DNA from 4 places in the Streptomyces sp. NPDC025651 genome. Region 2 is predicted to be linked to each of the others. Evidence: riboswitches for the same ligand, from Rfam matches in the RefSeq annotation. Region 2 holds a riboswitch; each other region holds the start of a gene.

Region 1 (4,840 bases), on a different contig from region 2:
TCGCGTACGCGGCGCGGGCGACGGCGCCGGTCATGCCCCCCATGCCGTACGCGGCGTACGGCCACCCTCCCTACGGGCCCGCCCCCTACGGCCCTCCCCCGTACGGGCAGCCGCAGCCCTACCCGGCCTACGGCTACCCGACGTACAACCCCTACCGCTCCTAGGGAGCGACGTCAGGCGGACGCGGCCGTCAGCGCCGCGACCTCCGCCTCCGTCAGCTCCAGGTCCGCCACCGCGAGAAGCGCCGGCAACTGCTCGACCGTGCGCGCGGAGGCGATCGGCGCCGCCACGGTGGGCTGTGCCGCGAGCCAGGCGAGCGCCACCGTCGCGACCTCGGCGCCACGCGCCGCGGCGATCTCGTCGAGCGCGGCGATGACGCGGTCGCCCCGCTCGGTGCCCGCGTACTCCGCGACCTTGCCGCTGCGCGCGCTCTCGACCTGCGCACCCGGGCGGTACTTGCCGGTGAGGAAGCCGGACGCGAGCGCGTAGTAGGGGACGGCCGCGAGGCCGGAGCGCGAGGCGACCTCCTGGAGCGGGCCCTCGTAGGTGTCGCGGGAGACGAGGTTGTAGTGCGGCTGCAGCGCGACGTAGCGCGCGAGGCCCTCGCGGTCGGAGAAGTCGAGGGACTCCTGGAGCCGCTCGGGCGTGATGTTGGAGGCGGCGACGGCACGCACCTTGCCGGCCGTCACCAGCTCGTCGAGCGCCCCGATGATCTCCTCGACAGGCACCGACGGGTCGTCGTAGTGCGTGTAGTAGAGGTCGATGTAGTCGGTGCCGAGGCGCCGCAGGGACGCGTCCGCGGCGCCCTTGATGGTGCTCACGGAGAGGCCCTTGTACTCGGGGAGGGCGCCGACCTTCGTCGCGACGACGACGTCGGAGCGGTTGCCGCGCTCGGCCAGCCACTCGCCGATGAGGGTCTCGGACTCGCCGCCCTTGTTGCCCTCCACCCAGAACGAGTAGGCGTCGGCGGTGTCGATGAAGTTGCCGCCCGCCGCGGTGTAGGCGTCGAGCACGGCGAAGGACGCCGCGCGGTCGGCGGTCCAGCCGAAGACGTTGCCGCCGAGGGAGAGGGGGAAGACCTCGAGGTCGGATGAGCCAAGTGTGCGAAGAGACGTCATACGTTCCTCAACACGCTTACCGGAAGCGGCATTCCGTAAAGGCGGCGGCCTGGGCACGCAGCCCCGTCCTGCGGACACGCCGGACCGGCAGCCCTGGCGTCGGGGGGTCGCCGCCAGGACCGCCGGAGTTCCTGGGGTGCGTCAGGGGTTGAGGCCCTTGCTCTGCAGCCAGCCGAGGGGGTCGATGCCGGTGCCGTCGGGCGTGTGGACCTCCAGGTGGAGGTGCGGCCCGGTGACGTTGCCGGTCGCGCCGACGCGTCCGATGACCTCGCCCGTGGTGACCTTCTGGCCGGCGCTGACGTTCAGCGAGGACTGGTGGCAGTACCAGATCTCCGTGCCGTCCTCGAGCTCCAGGACGGTGCGGTAGCCGTAGGCCCCGGCCCAGCCCGCCTCCTTGACGGTGCCGGTGTGCACGGCCTTGAGCGGGGTGCCGGTGGGCGCGGCGAAGTCCAGGCCGGTGTGGTGGCCGGAGGACCACATGGATCCGGCGTCGCCGAAGTGCGAGGTGAGGGTGTACGAGGAGGTGGGGATGGCGTAGCTCTTGGCGAGCTTGGCCAGGCGCTCGGCCTCGGCCTTGGCCTTCCTGGCCTCCTCTTCCTTCTTCTTCTTGGCGGCGGCCTTGGCCTCCGCCTCCTTCTCCGCGGCCTTCTGCTGTGCGGCGGCCTCTTCGGCGGCCTTCTTGACGGCGGCGTCCTCGGCCGCGGTCTGCACGGCGGCGTCCGCCTGGTTCTGCTGGTTCTCGGCCTGCTGCATGATGCGGGCGCGCAGTGCCTCGCCCGCGTCGGTGGTGCCCTGTTCGGCGTCGGTGGTGCTGACGCCGGCGGCGGTGAGGGGGGCAGCGGCGGCCGCGGTGGTCGTGGTGTCCGACGCGTCGTCGTCGGATATCAAAGAGCCCACGCCCGGAAGGGACTTGGCCTCGGGCAGCGAGTCGGTGACGGTGCCCAGGTCGGGCATCGATATGGAGACCGGCGGCTTGCCGCCCTGCGCGGTGGCGATGCCGCCCGCGCCGACGGCGGCGATGACGCCCACGCCGAGGACGGTGGAGCTGCGGGCGAGTCCGCCGCCGCTCTTCTTGTGCACACGGTGCCTGCCGCGGACGGGACGGATGGACTCCTCGGTGGGGTTCCACTCCTCGAAGGGTGCCTCGTCGTACGAACCGAAGTCGTCGTCATTCGGCACGTACACGGCTCGGGGGGCAGGCCGGTTGGACGCCACTGGGGCGCACTCCTTTCCTTCCTTCTCGCCTACCGGGTTAGCTGACGGGTTCGGAGCAGGAAGGTCTCCTACGAACATCTGGCACGGATGCACAGATGCCCGATTCACCCCAAGTTGGTGGTTCCCCGGCTCCCTTGCGGGATTAGGCGCGTGCGCACGGAGCCGCCTCGAGTGACGGCTGGGACGACCGCGCTGCGTTATCGAACGTTAATAGACGGCAGGTCGGTATTCCAAGCCGTTCCGGTTGATCGTTAACGCTCTTCGGCCGTACTTACCGGGACACGAGGGTTCGGAACGGGGCGAGTTGACCCCACCCGCACGCACACCGGAGCTTCACATTCTCTTGACAGTACGTCAGTTGTTATGCGGAGGGGTGCTCTTCAGTCACGCGGTGTCACCGGGGGCTCGGGGGCGGGCGTCCCCTCGGAATCGTCGGCGGTCGGCCGCCGCACCGCGAGAAGCGCCATGTCGTCCGTCGCGGCGCCCCCGGTGTGCCGCCGCACCTCCTCCGTGAGCGCGGCGAGCAGCGCGTGCGGCCCTCCGCGCCCCGGGAAGATCCGCCCGCCGAGCCGGGCCGCCGGATCGTAGAACTCCCCCGCCACGTCGCGCGCTTCCGACAGGCCGTCCGTGTACAGGAGCAGCATCGCGCCGGGCGGGAAGTCCGTCTCGTCCGCCCGGTCCGGCCAGGTGCCGAGCTCGCCCATGCCGAGCGGCAGGGCGGGCTCGCTCGCGGAGAGCACGCACAGACGCCCGTCGCCGCGCAGCAGCAGCGGCGCCGGGTGCCCGCGGTTGATCAGCCGTACGACGCCCTCGCCGTGCCGGATCTCGGCGAGGACCGCGGTGGTGAACCCCTCGAAGGCGTCGAGCCCGTCGCGCCGGGTGCCCTCGCGCGCGAGGGCCCGCTCCAGACGCTGCGCCACCGCCTCCAGGGTGGCCTCCTGCTCGGCGGCCTCGCGGAAGGCGCCGATGACGACGGCGACCGCGGCGACCGCGCCCATGCCTTTCCCCCGTACGTCGCCGACGATGAGCCGTACGCCGTGCGGGGTGTCCTGCACCGCGTACAGATCGCCCCCGATGAACGCGTCGGCCTGCGCGGCCTCGTACCGCGCCGCGATGTCGAGCCCGCCGATGCGCGGATCCGGCTCGGGCAGCACGGCGCGCTGGGTGGCCTCGGCGATGGAACGGGCGGTGGCGAGCTTGGCGTTGCCGCGGCGGACGACGCGGTTGATGACGATCGCGAGGGCGGCCACGGTCATCACGGTGATCAGCTCGGTGACGGCCTCGACATGGCTGTTGGCCGATCTGCCGTAGTGCAGGAAGAAGACGGCGGCCGAGGCCGCGACGCCGGTCAGGACGGTGTTGGCCAGCGAGTAGAAGGGGGCGGCGATCAGCGGGGCGGCCGTGAACAGGGGCGCCGCGGTGAAGTCCGGCGGGGTGAACACGTCGAAGACGACGCCGACGATGAGGAGCAGGAAGGGCAGGGATCTGACGAAGGCCCACTCGTGGGTGGCCTCCCGGCTGGTGGCACCGCTGTCGCCGGATCCTCCTCGCTGCCCCACCGCTTGTCTCCCGCCGACTCCGCGCCCATCACCGCGCTCCATCCAGGCTTCCCGCAGCGGGGGAAGGGTGCGACCTGATGTGGGCCGTCCGGGTTACGGGACCGACCGGACGACGGGACCGGGAAAACACCTGAGGCCGGGAAGCTGATGCTTCCCGGCCTCAGGCCTTCAGTAGCGGGGACAGGATTTGAACCTGCGACCTCTGGGTTATGAGCCCAGCGAGCTACCGAGCTGCTCCACCCCGCGTCGGTGAACACAACAGTACGCCATCCGGAGGGGTGCGTCGAACCACTTACGCGTTGCCCGCGTGCGTGAGGGTCTCCCAGGCCACGAAGAGGCCGTCCGTGCCCTCGGGCCGCCGCCGCTCCGTGTACTTCTCGGTCTGCGGCATCTCCAGCTCCAGCCGCCCCCGCAGATGGTTGAGGCCGACCTCCGTGTCGGGCCCCATGTCGCGCTGCACCTTGCCGCCGCACAGCCAGTCCGGGGCCTTGGCGCCCAGCTGGTACGCGGAGTGGAACTCGAAGGCGGCCCGCAGCCGTTCCTGGACCTCCCCGTACAGGTCGACGCCCTGGTGGTGGGCGGTCTCCGCCATGTGGGAGGTGGCGGCGAGCGCGTAACCGGCGTGCTTGAAGTTGCGGCAGGTCTCCTGGGAGAGCCCGTCGGCGAAGGTGTCCTGCCCGAACCAGTAACTCGTCAGCTCGGCGGCGGTGTCGATGCCGCTGCCCTCCGGGGAGACGGGCAGCTTCCCGTCGGACTCCAGGTAGAAGTACGCGGGCACGCGCGTCCTGAAGTGGTGCACGGCCTTCTCGAAGGTGGCGTGGTCGTCGAGGAAGACGGCCATGGCCATGGTGGCGTCGGCCATCACGAGGTCCCAGTTGCCGTTGAAGTCGGCGGAACCGTCCTTGACCTGGGGCAGATAGGCGTTGCGCAACATCCGCTCGAAACGCA
Region 2 (4,840 bases):
GTCGTGCACGGCCATCGCCCACTCCCCCGCCGCTCCGCAGATCAGCTCCGCCCACTCGCCTGGCTGCCAGGTGCCGGGGCGGGTCAACTGCCGTGCGGCGTCCCGCCCCTGCTCGTCCGAGAGCAGGAGGGGCAGGGGCGCGGCGGGGTCCACGACGAGCGGGTCCGGGAAGGTGGAGCAGGGGCCGCCCTCGACCGAGGCGGGCTCACCGGCCGCCCTCAGGGCGGAGGCCAACCGCACGAGGACGGCCGGGGCCTCACCCGGCGCATACGGCTCCCCTGCGCCCCCGAAGCGTCGTCGCCACCCCCGAAGCCGTCGCCCCCCCGAAGCCGCCCCCACTGTCGCGGCGGTCATCCGGGAGAGCGACGCCCGCCCCCAGCGCCAGCACCCGCGCTCCCGGAGACCAGGGCAGGCCCGCGCGCACCGCGGGGTCGGTCACCGTCCGCACCTCTCCTGCCCCCACCGGCCCCAGTCCGTGGACGACGTCCACTTCGAGGGTGAGGAGCGCCCGTTCATCCCGTTCCGTCGCGTCTCGTCCCATGACCCGAAAAGGGGAACGCGGATCCCGTACGGCCCGACATCACTTTTCCCCACCCCCACGGAACGTACGTCCTGTACATTTTTTACAGAGACCGGACCGCTCCGCGACCGGAAGAAGAGAGGCGTGCCATGAACCGTCCGTCCGCCCGTTACGTCCTGCCCGAGTTCACCGAACGCACCAGCTCGGGGGACGCGGACCCTGGATCCGTACTCCAAGCTCCTCGAAGAGCGGATCGTCTTCCTCGGCACCCCCATCGACAACACCTCGGCGAACGACGTGATGGCCCAGTTCATGCACCTGGAATACCTCGCGCCGGACCGCGACATCTCCCTCTACATCAACTCCCCCGGCGGCTCGTTCACCGCGATGACCGCGATCTACGACACGATGCAGTTCGTCACCTGCGACGTGGAGACGACCTGCCTCGGTCAGGCCGCGTCCACCGCCGCCGTGCTGCTGGCCGCGGGCACCCCCGGCAAACGGTTCGCGCTGCCCGGCGCGCGCGTGCTGATCCATCAGCCCTCCGTCGCCGAGCCGTTCCAGGGTCAGGCCAGCGACCTCGCGATCCAGGCCGACGAGATGCTGCGCAGCCGACGGATGCTGGAGGAGATGCTCGTTCGGCACACGGGGCAGAGCCCCGAGCGGATCACCGCGGACATCGAGCGGGACAAGATCCTCGACGCCCGGGCGGCACTGGAGTACGGGCTCGTGGACCGGATCATCCCGAACCGCAAGACCTCGCTCGCCACGCGCGACCCGAGGTGAGCCCTCGATGCTGCCGCCCGAACTGCCGCCCCTGCCGGCGCTCACCCGCGCCGAGGCCGACCTGATCGACCGCTATCTCGAGGTCGTCGACCTGGTCGGCAGGATCAACCCGGCGCGCGCCGAGCACACCTACCGCGGCCTGCGTGCCGCCCAGGCCCTGGTCGGCAGGGCGACCGCCCTGCGGGACGCGCTCACGCTCATGCACCAGCGGGGCGAGAGCGAGGTGCACACCGCCACGCTCGCCGACGCCCTGCGCGTCCTCGACGGCGAACGGCGCTCCCTGCGGGTCACCGTGCCGCCCCCGCCCGGCAGTTGACCCCGCGCGGAGCGCCCCGCACCCTTCCGCGGAACGTCCCGGACCGCTTCGAAACGGACCAGACGGGCTACCTCGGACGACGTAGCGGGGCGCCCGCCGGCAGGCCCTGGAGAGTTGCGCCAGGTGTGTACAGCACGGACGGAATGGCACATTCCGATGCTGGTCGAGCCGTCGTCGGGCCATGCCTCCGCAACCCGGATTCGTCGGTGTCCACCCGAACGGGTCAGTCGTGAGGAGCCTCACAAAACACCGTTTCGGCTCGGTTTTTTCGCCCTTGTCGGGTCAAGATCCCTTCCGACGACAAGCCCCCGCCACAGCGGCGGGGCGGTCCGGGCGGACGCCGAGTCCTGCCGCCACCCGGATGACCGGTCGACATCGGTGCAACGGCAGGAGTGGAGGACCCAGGCATGACGGGCCCGTCCGGGAAGTCCGGACGACGCCCTTGGGGTGAAGCCGCAGAGCACGACGCGGCCGGGCATCTTCGCCTGCCCGAACCCGACAGGTCATCCTTCACAGGCGGCTGACGAAGGGTTGCGCATGACTGCGCTGAATCATGTTCCGTCGCTGCTCAGCAGGACCGGTGCCGCATCGGTCCTCACGCTCGCCGTCGTGGGCGGCACCGTCGTGGCCCCCGGGCTCGCGTCGGAGGCCGAGGCGGCCACACACGGGACGAAGGCGCTCAAGATCGCGGCGTCCAAGAAGGGCTCCCCGTACCGCTACGGGGCAGCGGGTCCCACCCGGTTCGACTGCTCGGGTCTGACGCTCTACTCCTTCAAGAAGACGGGCAAGAAGCTGCCGCGCACCGCCGCCGCGCAGTACAACAAGACCAAGCACATCTCGAAGTCCCAGCGCACCAAGGGCGACCTGGTGTTCTTCCACTCCGGCCGGAACGTCTACCACGTCGGGATCTACGCGGGTAACAACAAGATCTGGCACGCCCCGAAGACGGGGACCGTGGTGCGTCTGGAGAAGATCTGGTCCAACAGCGTCTGGTACGGCCGGGTCCGCTGACCCCGCCGCAGTCGGTCGGCGCGCTCCTCGCACCGTCAGGTGCCGGTGCCAGGAGCGCGCCGATCGCGGTTTCGGGGAACCGTTCCAGGCCCGGCCTCACACCATCAGGGGCTCGATGAGGAGCACCAGGCCCAGTGCGCCCAGTGCGGTGCCGGTGACGGCCTCGACGGCGCGGGCGGTGCGCGGCCTGCGCAGCCACCGGCCGAGCCGGTCCACGAGCAGCGCCACGACCGGGAACCACAGCAGGGCCAGCGCCACCACGATCGCCGCGAGCAGCAGAGTCCTGGGCATCGCGGGGCTGCCGTCCGGCACGAACTGGGGCAGCACGCTGAGGAAGGTGATCGACGCCTTGGGGTTCAGGGCGTTGGTCAGGAAGCCCTCGCGCAGACCGCCGCCCTGGGCCGCAGGTTCGCCCGCCGATCCGGTGCGCGGCCGCGCCGCCGACCGCAGCGCGCGGGAGGCGAGCACCAGTACGTAGAGGGCGCCGATCAGTTGCAGCGCCCTGAAGAGCGCGGGCACGGCGGCAAGGACCGCGGCGACGCCCGCGACCGCCAGCGCCGTGTGCACCAGGAGCCCGCCCGCGACACCGACCGCGCAGGCCACTCCGGCCCGCCGGGAGACCAGGGCGTTGCGTACGACGACGGTGAAGTCGGCGCCCGGCATGGCGACCATGCCCGCGGCGACGCCGGTGAAGGCGACCAGTTGTGCGTCCATGGGCCCAGCGTGCCCGGCCGAAGCCTTCAGCAGGTATGTGGAATATTCTGGGTCTGCCTTAAGCAGGCGTTCAGGGAGCTTCCATGTACGACCCCACGCGTCTCGCCGCGCTCGTCGCGGTCTCCGAGGCCGGTTCGATCACGCGGGCCGCCGAGCGCCTCGGCTACACCGTGCCCGCGCTCTCCCAGCAACTCGCCAAACTGGAGCGGGAAGCGGGCACCGCGCTTCTCGTACGTCACCACCGCGGGGCCCGGCTGACCGGCGCGGGTGAGCTCCTGGTGGGCCACGCCCGCCGGGTGCTCGACGAGATGGAGCGGGCACGGCACGAACTGGCGCGGCTCGCCGGGCTCTCGGGCGGGCGGCTGCGCGTGGCGACCTTCCCGACGGCGGGCATCCATCTGCTGCCGCCCGTCCTGAGCGCCTTCCGCAGGGCCCACCCCGATGTCGAGCTGACGGTGACGGGACACGAACCGCCCTTCGGTGTCGCGGCCGTGGCGGCGGGCGAGGTCGATCTGGCCCTCACGCACACCTATGAGCCGGCCGACCCGGTGCCGCTGCCCGCCGCCGTGTCGGCCGAGCCGGTCCTGGTCGAGGAGCTGGTCCTGGTGACCCAGCCCGGCCACGCGCTCAGCGGCGCGACCTCCCGGCTGCCGCTCGCCGACCTCGCCGGGCAGCCGCTCATCAGCATGGCTCCGGACCATCCGCCCCGGCAGGCCGTGGAGCGGGCCCTCGCGCGAGCCGGTGCCGCGCCCGCGGTCCTCGTCGACACGCCGGGGTACGCGCTGGTGTGCGCCCTGGTCAGTGCGGGGCTCGGTGTCGCCGTGGTGCCGGAGATGGTGGCGCGCACCGCCGCGACGCCCGTCGGCACGCGGCTCCTGGAACCCGGCGACCTGCGGCGCACCATCTCCGTCGTGCACCGCACCGACGAGTCGAGCCCGGCGGCCGAATCCTTCCGGGCCCTGCTGCGCGGTGTCTTCGGGCGCTCGGCGACCGCCGCCTGACCCGCGCGGCGGTCAGTGCGCGGGGTCGCGGTGTCTGCCCTGGACGCGTGCCGTCCACGGCAGTGCGATCCACACGGTCTTGCCGCCCTCGTCGGTGGGGCTGACCGAGAGCCTGCCGCCGCACTCGGCGGCCAGCCAGCGGATGATGACCATGCCGCGGCCGTTGTCCTGCTGGACGGCCGCGGGCAGCCGCTTGGGGTAGCGGGGGTGGCTGTCGGTGACGCCGATCCGCAGCTGCTCGTCCCGGTCGAGCTCGACGTCCACCGTGAAGGTCGGCGACTGCCCCAGGGTGTGCTGCACGGCGTTCGTGGCGAGCTCGGAGACGATCAGCCTGATGGTGTCGGCCACTTCGGCGTCGCCGGGCAGGCCCCATTCGGCGAGCACGCGCGAGACGTATTTGCGGGCCGCGGGGACCGAGGCAGGATCGCTCGGCAGAGTGACGGAGGCTTCCTGGTGATCTGCCATGGCGACGCTGTCCCTTTCCCCTCGGGA
Region 3 (4,840 bases), on a different contig from region 2:
GCATGATGATCCGCCACGGCGGAGGCCCGCGAGGCGGCGTCGCGCGGTCCGTGAAGAAGATGCGCGGCTATCTCGCCGAGCTGATCCACAGGAAGCGTCTCGAACCCGGCGACGACCTCATCTCCGGCCTCATCCGCGCCTCCGACCACGGCGAGCACCTCACCGAGAACGAGGCGGCCGCGATGGCCTTCATCCTTCTCTTCGCGGGCTTCGAGACGACCGTCAACCTCATCGGCAACGGCATGTACGCCCTGCTCACCCACCCCGAGCAGCGCGAGCGCCTGCAGAGGGCGGTCCAGGAGGGCGACACCGCACTCCTGGAGACCGGCGTGGAGGAACTGCTCCGCTTCGACGGCCCCGTCGAGCTCGCCACCTGGCGCTTCGCCACCGAGCCGCTCAGCGTCGGCGGGCAGGACATCGCGGCCGGCGACCCCGTCCTCGTCGTCCTCGCCGCCGCCGACCGCGACCCCGCCCGCTTCGACGACCCCGACACCCTCGACCTGTCGCGCCGCGACAACCAGCACCTCGGATACGGGCACGGAATCCACTACTGCCTCGGCGCCCCGCTCGCCCGCCTGGAGGGCCAGACCGCCCTCGCGACGCTCCTGCGCCGCCTCCCCGACCTGCAACTCGCGGCGGATCCTGCCGATTTGCGGTGGCGTGGTGGGCTGATCATGCGCGGACTGCGCACCCTGCCCGTGGAGTTCACGACCGCACAGAAAACGACGTCCGATTGACGCCGAACTGACGGGCCATCACGGATGTGACTTTTACGTGATCTCCGCTGCATCGACTTGTGACAAGCGTTCGACTGCGGCTACGTTCACGACGACTTGAGCGCCCCAGGCGCACAAGTCGCCGCAATAGTCTCCCGAAAGGCAACCGCATGCTCTCCGGCAATGGTCGTCACCGACGCCCCCGCCAAGCCCCGGCCCTCATCGTCGCGGCAGGAGTCACCGGATCAGCCATCGCCATCCCGCTGCTCGGCGCGACCAGCGCCAGTGCCGCAGAGACCACGACGTGGGAGAAGCTCGCCGAGTGCGAGAGCGGCGGCGCGTGGAGCGCCAACCCCGGCAACGGGTACTACGGGGGGCTCCAGCTCTCCCAGGAGACGTGGGAGCGGTACGGCGGCCTCGCGTACGCGCCGAGCGCCGACCAGGCGAGCCGCTCGCAGCAGATCGCCGTCGCCGAGCAGATCCTCGACGACCAGGGCACCGCCGCCTGGCCGAGCTGCGCCCCGATCGCGGGCCTGACCCAGGACGGCGCCGCGGCCGACGTCGACCCCGGCGCCCCGGTCACGCCGCAGCCCTCGGACCCGTCCGACCCGTCCGACCCCTCCGGCTCCGAGGACGCCAAGGACAAGGACAAGGGCGACGACAAGGGCAAGGACAAGGACTCCAAGGCCCCCGAGGGCTCGGAGAAGGAGAAGGAGAAGGGGGAGACGGACGAGCCGTCCGACGACGCCTCCAAGACTCCGGAGCCCTCCGACGAGGCGAGCGACACGCCCGGTTCGGACGACGAGTCCCGAGAGAAGAATCACGACAAGTCCGGTGAAAAGGGCGGCAAGGAAGACCAGGAGGACAAGGGCGAGAAGGGCGACGGCAAGGGCGGCTCCGGCAAGTCCGGCCAGAAGGACACCACTTCGCCCGAGTCCGAGGACTCGACCGACCCGTCCGAGGGCTCCGGGGACTCGTCCGGCGGCCGCCACCGCGGCGACCGCGCCGACGAGAGCCCGTCCGGCGGCGAGGGCGACCGTCCGGGACGGCACGCGTCGCGCGGCGGCGACCGCACGGACGAGGTCGCCGACGGGACGTACACGGTGCGCTCCGGAGACAACCTCTCGGCCATCGCGCACGACCTCGACGTCGACGGCGGATGGCACGAGCTCTACAGCGAGAACAAGAAGACCGTCGGGGCCGACCCGGACCTCATCCTCCCCGGTCAGAGCCTCGATCTGGGCGAAAAGTAACGGAAGTTGACGAAGAGTCGGGCGGGTACTTCGCGCCGTATGTCCGGTTTGGCGCGAGTGAGAGATGGGTCTCAGAAGGCCTGATCGTCTTTGAAATTCGGTGGATTGCGTGGCTACGGTCGTGACCGCTCGCCACTGCGGGCCCCGCCGGTCGGTACGCCGAATCCTGCCAACGGCCGGACGGGAACAGTCGTCGCTCAAGAGCGCCGTAGGCAGGAGCGGGGGACCCAAGGTAAGTGCCGGAAACGGCTAGGGGTGAAGTCGCGCTCTAGGAAGCGCGGCCGGGCAACCACATCGGCCCGAACCCGACAGCTCACCTCGCAGGCGTCGGTGTAGGGGATCAACTCATGCTGCTTTCCGGCAAGGGCAAGCACCGTCGCCCGTCCAAGGCCACCCGTGTCGCCACGCTCGTCGGCGTCACCGGCGCGGCCGTCGCCGCCCCGCTGATGGCGGCCGGTTCGGCCAACGCCGCCACCGGTGCCGAGTGGGACGCGGTCGCCCAGTGCGAGTCCGGCGGCAACTGGTCCATCAACACGGGCAACGGCTACTACGGCGGCGTGCAGTTCTCCGCCTCCACCTGGGCCGCGTACGGCGGCACCAAGTACGCGCCCACCGCCGACAAGGCCAGCAAGGCGCAGCAGATCGAGATCGCCGAGAAGGTCCTCGCGGGCCAGGGCAAGGGCGCCTGGCCGAGCTGTGGCGTCGGTCTCTCGGGCGCCGCGTACAACGGCGGCGGCTCGCAGGAGCAGGCCAAGCCGCAGCAGCAGACCAAGCCGCAGCCGCAGAAGACGCAGCAGCAGGCCGCTCCGCAGCAGCAGGCCCCGCAGCAGCAGGCCGCGCCGAAGCCGCAGCCGACGCCGCAGACCGAGACCAAGAAGACCGTCGAGACCCCGACCGGCAAGACGGTCAAGAAGGGCGACGGCGAGTACAAGGTCAAGACGGGCGACACCCTGTCCAAGATCGCCGAGGACCACAAGGTCAAGGGCGGCTGGCAGAAGGTCTACAAGCTCAACGGCGACATCATCGACGACGCCGACTTCATCTACCCGGGCCAGCAGCTGCACCTCAGCTAAGGGCTCCACACCGGCCGTGCCTCGGCGGACGCACGGCCGGCCCCCGTCCCCACGGGCTCCCGGCCCCGGTGCGCGTATCCCCCGTACGCACCGGGGCCGGGCCATGTCCGCCGCCGGCGAACCGGAGCCCGCGGTCCGCGCGGCCCGGCCCCGTGTTCGCCCCTAGCGAGCTACCGGCCAGTAGAAACACGGGCTTCCGTCCCGTTTCCCGGGTATTTGGGCCCTTGGCCGTCCCACGGGACGGGCGGTCGGCTGGCCGAAGCTCCGGAGCCCGTTAGGCTCAGGAGACGCAGGGCCGAAGCGGCCCGCGTAAAAGCGTCACATCCCAGAAGGAGATGCTCGTGCCGTCCATCGACGTCGTCGTAGCCCGGGAAATCCTGGACTCCCGAGGCAACCCCACGGTCGAGGTCGAGGTCGGCCTCGACGACGGCAGCACGGGTCGTGCCGCCGTTCCGTCGGGTGCCTCCACCGGTGCCTTCGAGGCCATCGAGCTTCGCGACGGTGACCCGAACCGTTACCAGGGCAAGGGTGTCGAGAAGGCCGTCCTCGCCGTCATCGAGCAGATCGGCCCGGAGCTCGTCGGCTACGACGCCACCGAGCAGCGCCTGATCGACCAGGCCATGTTCGACCTGGACGCCACCGACAACAAGGGCTCGCTCGGCGCCAACGCCATCCTCGGCGTCTCGCTCGCAGTCGCGCACGCCGCCTCCGAGGCCAGCGACCTGCCGCTGTTCCGCTACCTCGGCGGCCCGAACGCGCACCTGCTGCCCGTCCCGATGATGAACATCCTCAACGGTGGGTCGCACGCCGACTCCAACGTCGACATCCAGGAGTTCATGATCGCCCCGATCGGCGCGGAGTCCTTCTCCGAGGCCCTGCGCTGGGGCACCGAGGTCTACCACACCCTCAAGAAGGTCCTGAAGGACAAGGGCCTGTCGACCGGCCTCGGCGACGAGGGCGGCTTCGCCCCGAACCTGGACTCCAACCGCGCCGCGCTCGACCTCATCCTCGAGGCCATCAAGCAGGCCGGTTACGTCCCCGGCGAGCAGATCGCGCTCGCCCTCGACGTCGCCGCGTCCGAGTTCTACAAGGACGGCAAGTACCAGTTCGAGGGCAAGGAGCGCTCGGCCGCCGAGATGACCGAGTACTACGAGGAGCTCGTCGCCTCGTACCCGCTCGTCTCCATCGAGGACCCGCTGTTCGAGGACGACTGGGCCGGCTGGAACGTCATCACCGAGAAGCTCGGCGACAAGGTGCAGCTGGTCGGCGACGACCTGTTCGTCACCAACCCGGAGCGCCTGGCCCGCGGCATCGAGGAGAACTCGGCCAACGCCCTGCTCGTCAAGGTCAACCAGATCGGTTCGCTGACCGAGACCCTGGACGCCGTCGAGATGGCCCAGCGCAACGGCTTCAAGTGCATGATGTCCCACCGCTCCGGCGAGACCGAGGACGTCACCATCGCCGACCTGGCCGTCGCCACCAACTGCGGCCAGATCAAGACCGGCGCCCCGGCCCGCTCCGAGCGCGTCGCGAAGTACAACCAGCTCCTGCGCATCGAGGAGATCCTCGACGACGCCGCGGTCTACGCCGGCCGCAGCGCCTTCCCGCGCTTCAAGGGCTGATCACGCACGAAGCCCGGTCGTGACGCCGGGTTACCTACGTCCCCGCACGCGGTCCCGTACCGTGTGCGGGGACGTAGGTACGTTGAGGCACTGTCGCGCTGCACTGGGGAGGCGGAACCATGGCCAAGGCCGGGACCAAGGACCGGTTCTCCACGGCGACCCGCCTCAAGCTGCTC
Region 4 (4,840 bases), on a different contig from region 2:
ATGTTGCGGATGGTGGCGCCGCGGAAGGCGTAGATCGACTGGTCCGCGTCACCCACGACGCACAGCTCGGCCGGGTCGTCCCCCTCGCCTCCGGAGGGGCCGACCAGCTCGCGCACCAGGGCGTACTGGGCGTGGTTGGTGTCCTGGTACTCGTCGACCATGACGTGCCGGAAGCGGCGGCGGTAGTGCTCGGCGACGTCCGGGAAGGCGCGCAGGAGGTGGACCGTCGTCATGATCAGGTCGTCGAAGTCCAGGGCGTTCGCCTCGCGGAGGCGGGACTGGTACATCGCGTAGGCCTGGGCGAGGGTCTTCTCGAAGCCGTCGGCGGCCTGGCCCGCGAAGTCCTCCTCGTCGATCAGCTCGTTCTTCAGGTTCGAGATCTTGGCGCTGAAGGACTTCGGCGGGAACTTCTTCGGGTCGAGGTCCAGGTCGCGGCAGACCAGGGCCATCAGGCGCTTGGAGTCCGCGGCGTCGTAGATCGAGAAGGAGGAGGTGAAGCCCAGCTTCTTGTACTCGCGGCGCAGGATGCGGACGCAGGCGCTGTGGAAGGTCGAGACCCACATCGCGTTCGCCCGCGGGCCCACGAGCTGCTCGACGCGCTCCTTCATCTCGCCCGCGGCCTTGTTCGTGAAGGTGATCGCGAGGATCTGGCCGGGGTGCACACCACGCTCGGCGAGGAGGTGCGCGATGCGGTGGGTGAGCACGCGGGTCTTGCCGGAGCCCGCGCCGGCGACGATGAGCAGCGGGGAACCGGCGTGCACGACGGCCGCGCGCTGGTTCTCGTTCAGCCCGTCGAGGAGCGTGGCCGGGTCGATGACCGGGCGCGGGGCGCCGTCGCGGTAGTGCGTGTCCCGGGACAGGGGCGCGTCGAACTTCCCGTCGAACAAGTCGTCCGGAATGGGCTCCGGAGCGCTGTCCTCGGGCGGCGGCGGGGGCTCTTCGTCCGCGGCCCGTGAGGGCTGCAGGTCCGCCAGGAAGCTGTCATCAAAGAGGCTGCTCATCGCCTCCCGAGTCTAGGCGGCCCCACTGACAACCCGCCCCGGGTTCCGGCCACCTTCCCCTGGGAGCGACGCCCCGCCTACGCCCCGCCTACGCCCCGCCCCCGGACGGTCACACTCCGCATCCGTCCGGCGCGGCCGCGTCAAGGGCCTCGTAACGTCACGAAAATGTATCGGGCATATCGAACATCAACCTTCACACGGACCACACGAGTTGGCTAGCGTGCCCGGCGGGCCGCTCGTCCCCCACCGGCGAACCCCGCCGGGAACGGGTGGCCTCCGCCGAGTCCGACATGTTCGGAGCCGGGGACCCACCAAGACCTTGGGGTGAATCGGTCCCGTACGAAGCACGAAGTACGGGGCTGTAGGGCAACCTTCCGGACCACCCGCCCGAACCCGACAGCTAACCCGGTAGGCGGTCTACGGAAGGAGTCGCCTCCTTGGCGTCGCACCGCAAGCCGCGGACCCGGGCAGCCGGAATACGCACGACCCCCGCCATCGGTATCACGACGGCGGCCCTCACCTCCGTGGCCCTCCTGTCGCAGAGCGCGCAGGCCGCGCCCTCCGCACCGACGAAGCCCAGCCTCGAAGAGGTCCAGAAGAAGGTCGACGACCTCTACCACCAGGCGGGCGTGGCCACCCAGAAGTACAACTCGGCCAAGGAACGCACCGACAAGCAGCGCAAGAAGGTCGACCGCCTGCTCGACGACGTGGCCAAGCGCACCGACAAGCTGAACGAGGCGCGCCAGGAGCTCGGCTCCTTCGCCGCCGCGCAGTACCGCACCGGCGCCGTCTCCGACACGGCCACGATGATGCTCGCCGACGACCCGCAGGGCTACTTCGACCAGAACCACCTGTCGGACCGGCTCACCGAGCGCCAGAAGAAGGCCGTCGACGACTACCAGGCGCAGCAGGTGTCGGCGTCGAAGCAGCGTACGAAGGCGGCGAAGAGCCTCAAGACGCTGAGCGACTCGCGGGACGACCTCAGGACGAGCAAGCAGACCGTCCAGAAGAAGCTGGGCGAGGCCCGTGAGCTGCTTTCGGAGCTGACCGCCGAGGAGAAGGCCCGGCTCGCGGCGATCGAGCGGAAGAAGGAGCAGGAGGCCAAGCGCAAGGCCGAGGAGCTGGCCCGCAAGCAGGCCGCCGAGGCGGAGCGCAAGCGCAAGGCGGAGGAGGCGGCCCAGAAGGAGAAGGAGCAGGAGGACGGCCAGGACTCGGGCACCGGATCGGGTTCGGGTTCCGACACCGGCTCCGGATCGGGATCGGGATCGGGCTCCGGGAGCACGGACAGCAGTTACGCCGCCAAGGCCGCGAAGGTCATCGACTTCGCGGAGGCCCAGATCGGCAAGCCGTACGTCTGGGGCGCCACCGGGCCCGACTCCTACGACTGCTCCGGGCTCACCCAGGACGCGTGGAAGGCCGCCGGGATCTCGCTGCCGCGCACGACGTGGGACCAGGTGAAGGTCGGCACGACCGTGAAGACCGCCGATGCCCAGCCGGGCGACCTGGTGTTCTTCTACGACGACATCAGTCACGTGGGCATCTACATCGGCAACGGCAAGATGATCCACGCCCCGAAGCCGGGCGCGAACGTCCGCGTCGAGTCGATCTACTACATGCCGATCCACAGCGTGGTGCGTCCCGCGTAAGCACCCTCTACGCGCGTGTGGCCCGCATCCCCCGGAGGATGCGGGCCACACGCGCGTAGAGGCGGAGAACTCAGGTCCGCGGCGCACTCGGGTTCACGGAGAACTCAGGTCCACAGCACCGCGATGAAGATGTTCGCCGTGGTCAGCAGGCCGACCGCGCCGAACAGGCCCTTGTCGACCTTCTCCTCGTCGCGCTTCACATAGACCAGCGCGAGGATCACGATCAGCACGGCCATCTTGATGCCGATCTTGAGGTTGTTGACCGTGTTGCCGTCCGCCTGGTTGAGGCCCACCAGGGCCACACCGGTGACGAGCATGACCAACGCGCCGTGCAGCATCGCCGGGCCGAAGCGGGCCGCGCCCTGACCCATCTGCTTCATCTGGGTCAGGAAGCCGCCCAGGAGCGAGGCGATGCCGATGATGTGCAGGCCGACGAAGAGATGGATGAGTACGTCCATGAGGCCGGAGCCTAGCCGGGGCGCTCGGGGCCACGGCAGGGACCCCCGTACCACCACTCCGCGGGCAGGCGTGCCACAAACGCCCCATCGGTCACCGATGCGCAGGAAGAGGACATCACCTCATGATCGACACGGTCGGACACGGTCACTTTTCCGCCCACTTCTGCCAGTTGCGCACAATCCGTCACCAACCCGTGACGGTCAGGTTTAGCGTCCTCCAGCAGGTGACCGGCTCCCCACCGTCGTCCCGCCCAGGACGGCAGTCGGCCACCACCGCCGAGAAACCCGGCGGCGGCCCGCTCCCCCTGTGCGGGCCGCCGCCGGACACGTAAGGAGCCCGATTCGTGGCAGCGCACCGCAAGCCCAGACAGCGCTCGCTCAGCGGGAGCACCGCCCGCACCGCCGCCACCCTGGCCCTCGCGGGAGCCGCGTCGGCGACCGCCTTCGACGGCACGGGACACGCGGAACCGCGGCTCAGCCCCGCCGAGGTGAAGTCCAAGGTCGACGCGCTCTACCACGAGGCGGAGATAGCCACCGAGAAGTACAACGGCGCGGAGGAGAAGGCGGAGAAGGCCGAGAAGTCGCTCAGGAAACTGCGTGACGAGGCGGCCCGCAAGACGGAGAAGCTCAACTCCGCCCGCAACTGCCTGGGTTCGTACGCGGCGGCGCAGTACCGGGCGGGCGGCATCGACCCCTCCGTGCAACTCGCGCTCTCCTCCGACCCCGAGCAGTTCCTGGACCGCGCCGCGCTCGCCGACCGCGCCGGCAGCCGCCAGGCCGCGGCCGTCAGCGGCGTACGAAAGCAGCTCCGCTCGATCGACCAGCTGCACAGCGAGGCCGACGACCGCCTGGCCGCCCTCACGGCGCGCCAGGCGGAGCTGCGCAAGCACAAGAAGACGGTCACCGACAAGCTCGGCGAGGCGAAGCGGCTGCTGTCCCGGCTCACCGCCGACCAGCGCGCCAGGATCGCCGACGACGAGGGCGACCGGGCCGCCCGTTCAGCGGGCCGCGACGCGGCCGTGGGCGCGCCCTCCAAGGCCCCCAACGCCCGTGCCGCGGCCGCCGTCTCGTACGCGTACAAAGCCATCGGCAGCCCCTACGTATGGGGCGCCACGGGCCCGAGTGCCTTCGACTGCTCGGGGCTCACCCAGGCCGCCTACCGCTCGGCGGGCGTCTCCCTGCCCCGCACCACCTACGCCCAGATCGGCGCCGGCGAGCGGGTCTCCCGCTCCGAACTGCGCCCCGGCGACCTGGTGTTCTTCTACTCAGGCATCAGCCATGTCGGCCTCTATGTCGGCAACGGCCAGATGATCCACGCCCCGAACCCGAGCGCGCCGGTGCGGCTCGCGCCCATCGACCAGATGCCGTTCGCGGGGGCCACCCGCGTGGTGTGAGCCGGTGCGCCGCCCGGCGCCGAGCCGGTGCGCCCGACCACCGGTGATCAGGCACGACACCCACCAGTAATGTCGGGCACATGCCTAGCCGTACGCTGCCGCCGCCTCCGCCTCCCCCACATCTGCGCACCTGGCCGGACCGGCAGGCGCTGCTCGCGGACCGGGAGAGGGCACTGCGGGAGCTGCGCAGGCGGCACCTCGGGGTGCACAGGCTCCTGCTGCTGTGGCTGTGCGGCGTCGGCGGCGTCATCGGCTGGGCGCTGCTGACCCAGCCGATCAAGTACATCGACGACAAGGACCCCGGCGTCTTCCTCCTGGCCCCGGTCCTCGCGGTGGCCGGC

The links. Region 2 has a riboswitch for cyclic di-AMP ahead of ACZ4D5_RS13445 (C40 family peptidase). Riboswitches for the same ligand answer to the same signal wherever they lie in the genome.
Region 1: linked by a shared signal. The riboswitch ahead of ACZ4D5_RS12255 (M23 family metallopeptidase) and the one ahead of ACZ4D5_RS13445 (C40 family peptidase) in region 2 are both predicted to bind cyclic di-AMP.
Region 3: linked by a shared signal. The riboswitch ahead of ACZ4D5_RS31975 (transglycosylase family protein) and the one ahead of ACZ4D5_RS13445 (C40 family peptidase) in region 2 are both predicted to bind cyclic di-AMP.
Region 4: linked by a shared signal. The riboswitch ahead of ACZ4D5_RS18005 (C40 family peptidase) and the one ahead of ACZ4D5_RS13445 (C40 family peptidase) in region 2 are both predicted to bind cyclic di-AMP.

What each region holds. Positions count from the first base shown of each region.
Region 1 is NZ_JBVHLZ010000002.1:921,046-925,885, reverse strand. Features, by position in the region: gene ACZ4D5_RS12265 (PrsW family intramembrane metalloprotease) at 1-164, shown strand, start outside; gene ACZ4D5_RS12260 (aldo/keto reductase) at 174-1,118, opposite strand; gene ACZ4D5_RS12255 (M23 family metallopeptidase) at 1,260-2,333, opposite strand; cyclic di-AMP (ydaO/yuaA leader) riboswitch at 2,345-2,492, opposite strand; gene ACZ4D5_RS12250 (PP2C family protein-serine/threonine phosphatase) at 2,714-3,934, opposite strand; tRNA gene ACZ4D5_RS12245 (tRNA-Met) at 4,065-4,138, opposite strand; gene ACZ4D5_RS12240 (alginate lyase family protein) at 4,185-4,840, opposite strand, start outside.
Region 2 is NZ_JBVHLZ010000003.1:259,591-264,430, forward strand. Features, by position in the region: gene ACZ4D5_RS13430 (GNAT family N-acetyltransferase) at 1-234, opposite strand, end outside; partial or broken gene ACZ4D5_RS13435 (ATP-dependent Clp protease proteolytic subunit) at 670-1,306, shown strand; gene ACZ4D5_RS13440 (hypothetical protein) at 1,314-1,622, shown strand; cyclic di-AMP (ydaO/yuaA leader) riboswitch at 1,980-2,156, shown strand; gene ACZ4D5_RS13445 (C40 family peptidase) at 2,160-2,633, shown strand; gene ACZ4D5_RS13450 (LysE family translocator) at 2,730-3,347, opposite strand; gene ACZ4D5_RS13455 (LysR family transcriptional regulator) at 3,431-4,348, shown strand; gene ACZ4D5_RS13460 (ATP-binding protein) at 4,361-4,813, opposite strand.
Region 3 is NZ_JBVHLZ010000010.1:295,934-300,773, forward strand. Features, by position in the region: gene ACZ4D5_RS31965 (cytochrome P450 family protein) at 1-737, shown strand, start outside; gene ACZ4D5_RS31970 (transglycosylase family protein) at 887-1,969, shown strand; cyclic di-AMP (ydaO/yuaA leader) riboswitch at 2,164-2,311, shown strand; gene ACZ4D5_RS31975 (transglycosylase family protein) at 2,317-3,042, shown strand; gene eno (phosphopyruvate hydratase) at 3,378-4,664, shown strand; gene ACZ4D5_RS31985 (FtsB family cell division protein) at 4,784-4,840, shown strand, end outside.
Region 4 is NZ_JBVHLZ010000004.1:353,721-358,560, reverse strand. Features, by position in the region: gene ACZ4D5_RS18010 (ATP-dependent DNA helicase) at 1-1,001, opposite strand, end outside; cyclic di-AMP (ydaO/yuaA leader) riboswitch at 1,269-1,431, shown strand; gene ACZ4D5_RS18005 (C40 family peptidase) at 1,439-2,647, shown strand; gene ACZ4D5_RS18000 (hypothetical protein) at 2,752-3,105, opposite strand; gene ACZ4D5_RS17995 (C40 family peptidase) at 3,450-4,499, shown strand; gene ACZ4D5_RS17990 (hypothetical protein) at 4,580-4,840, shown strand, end outside.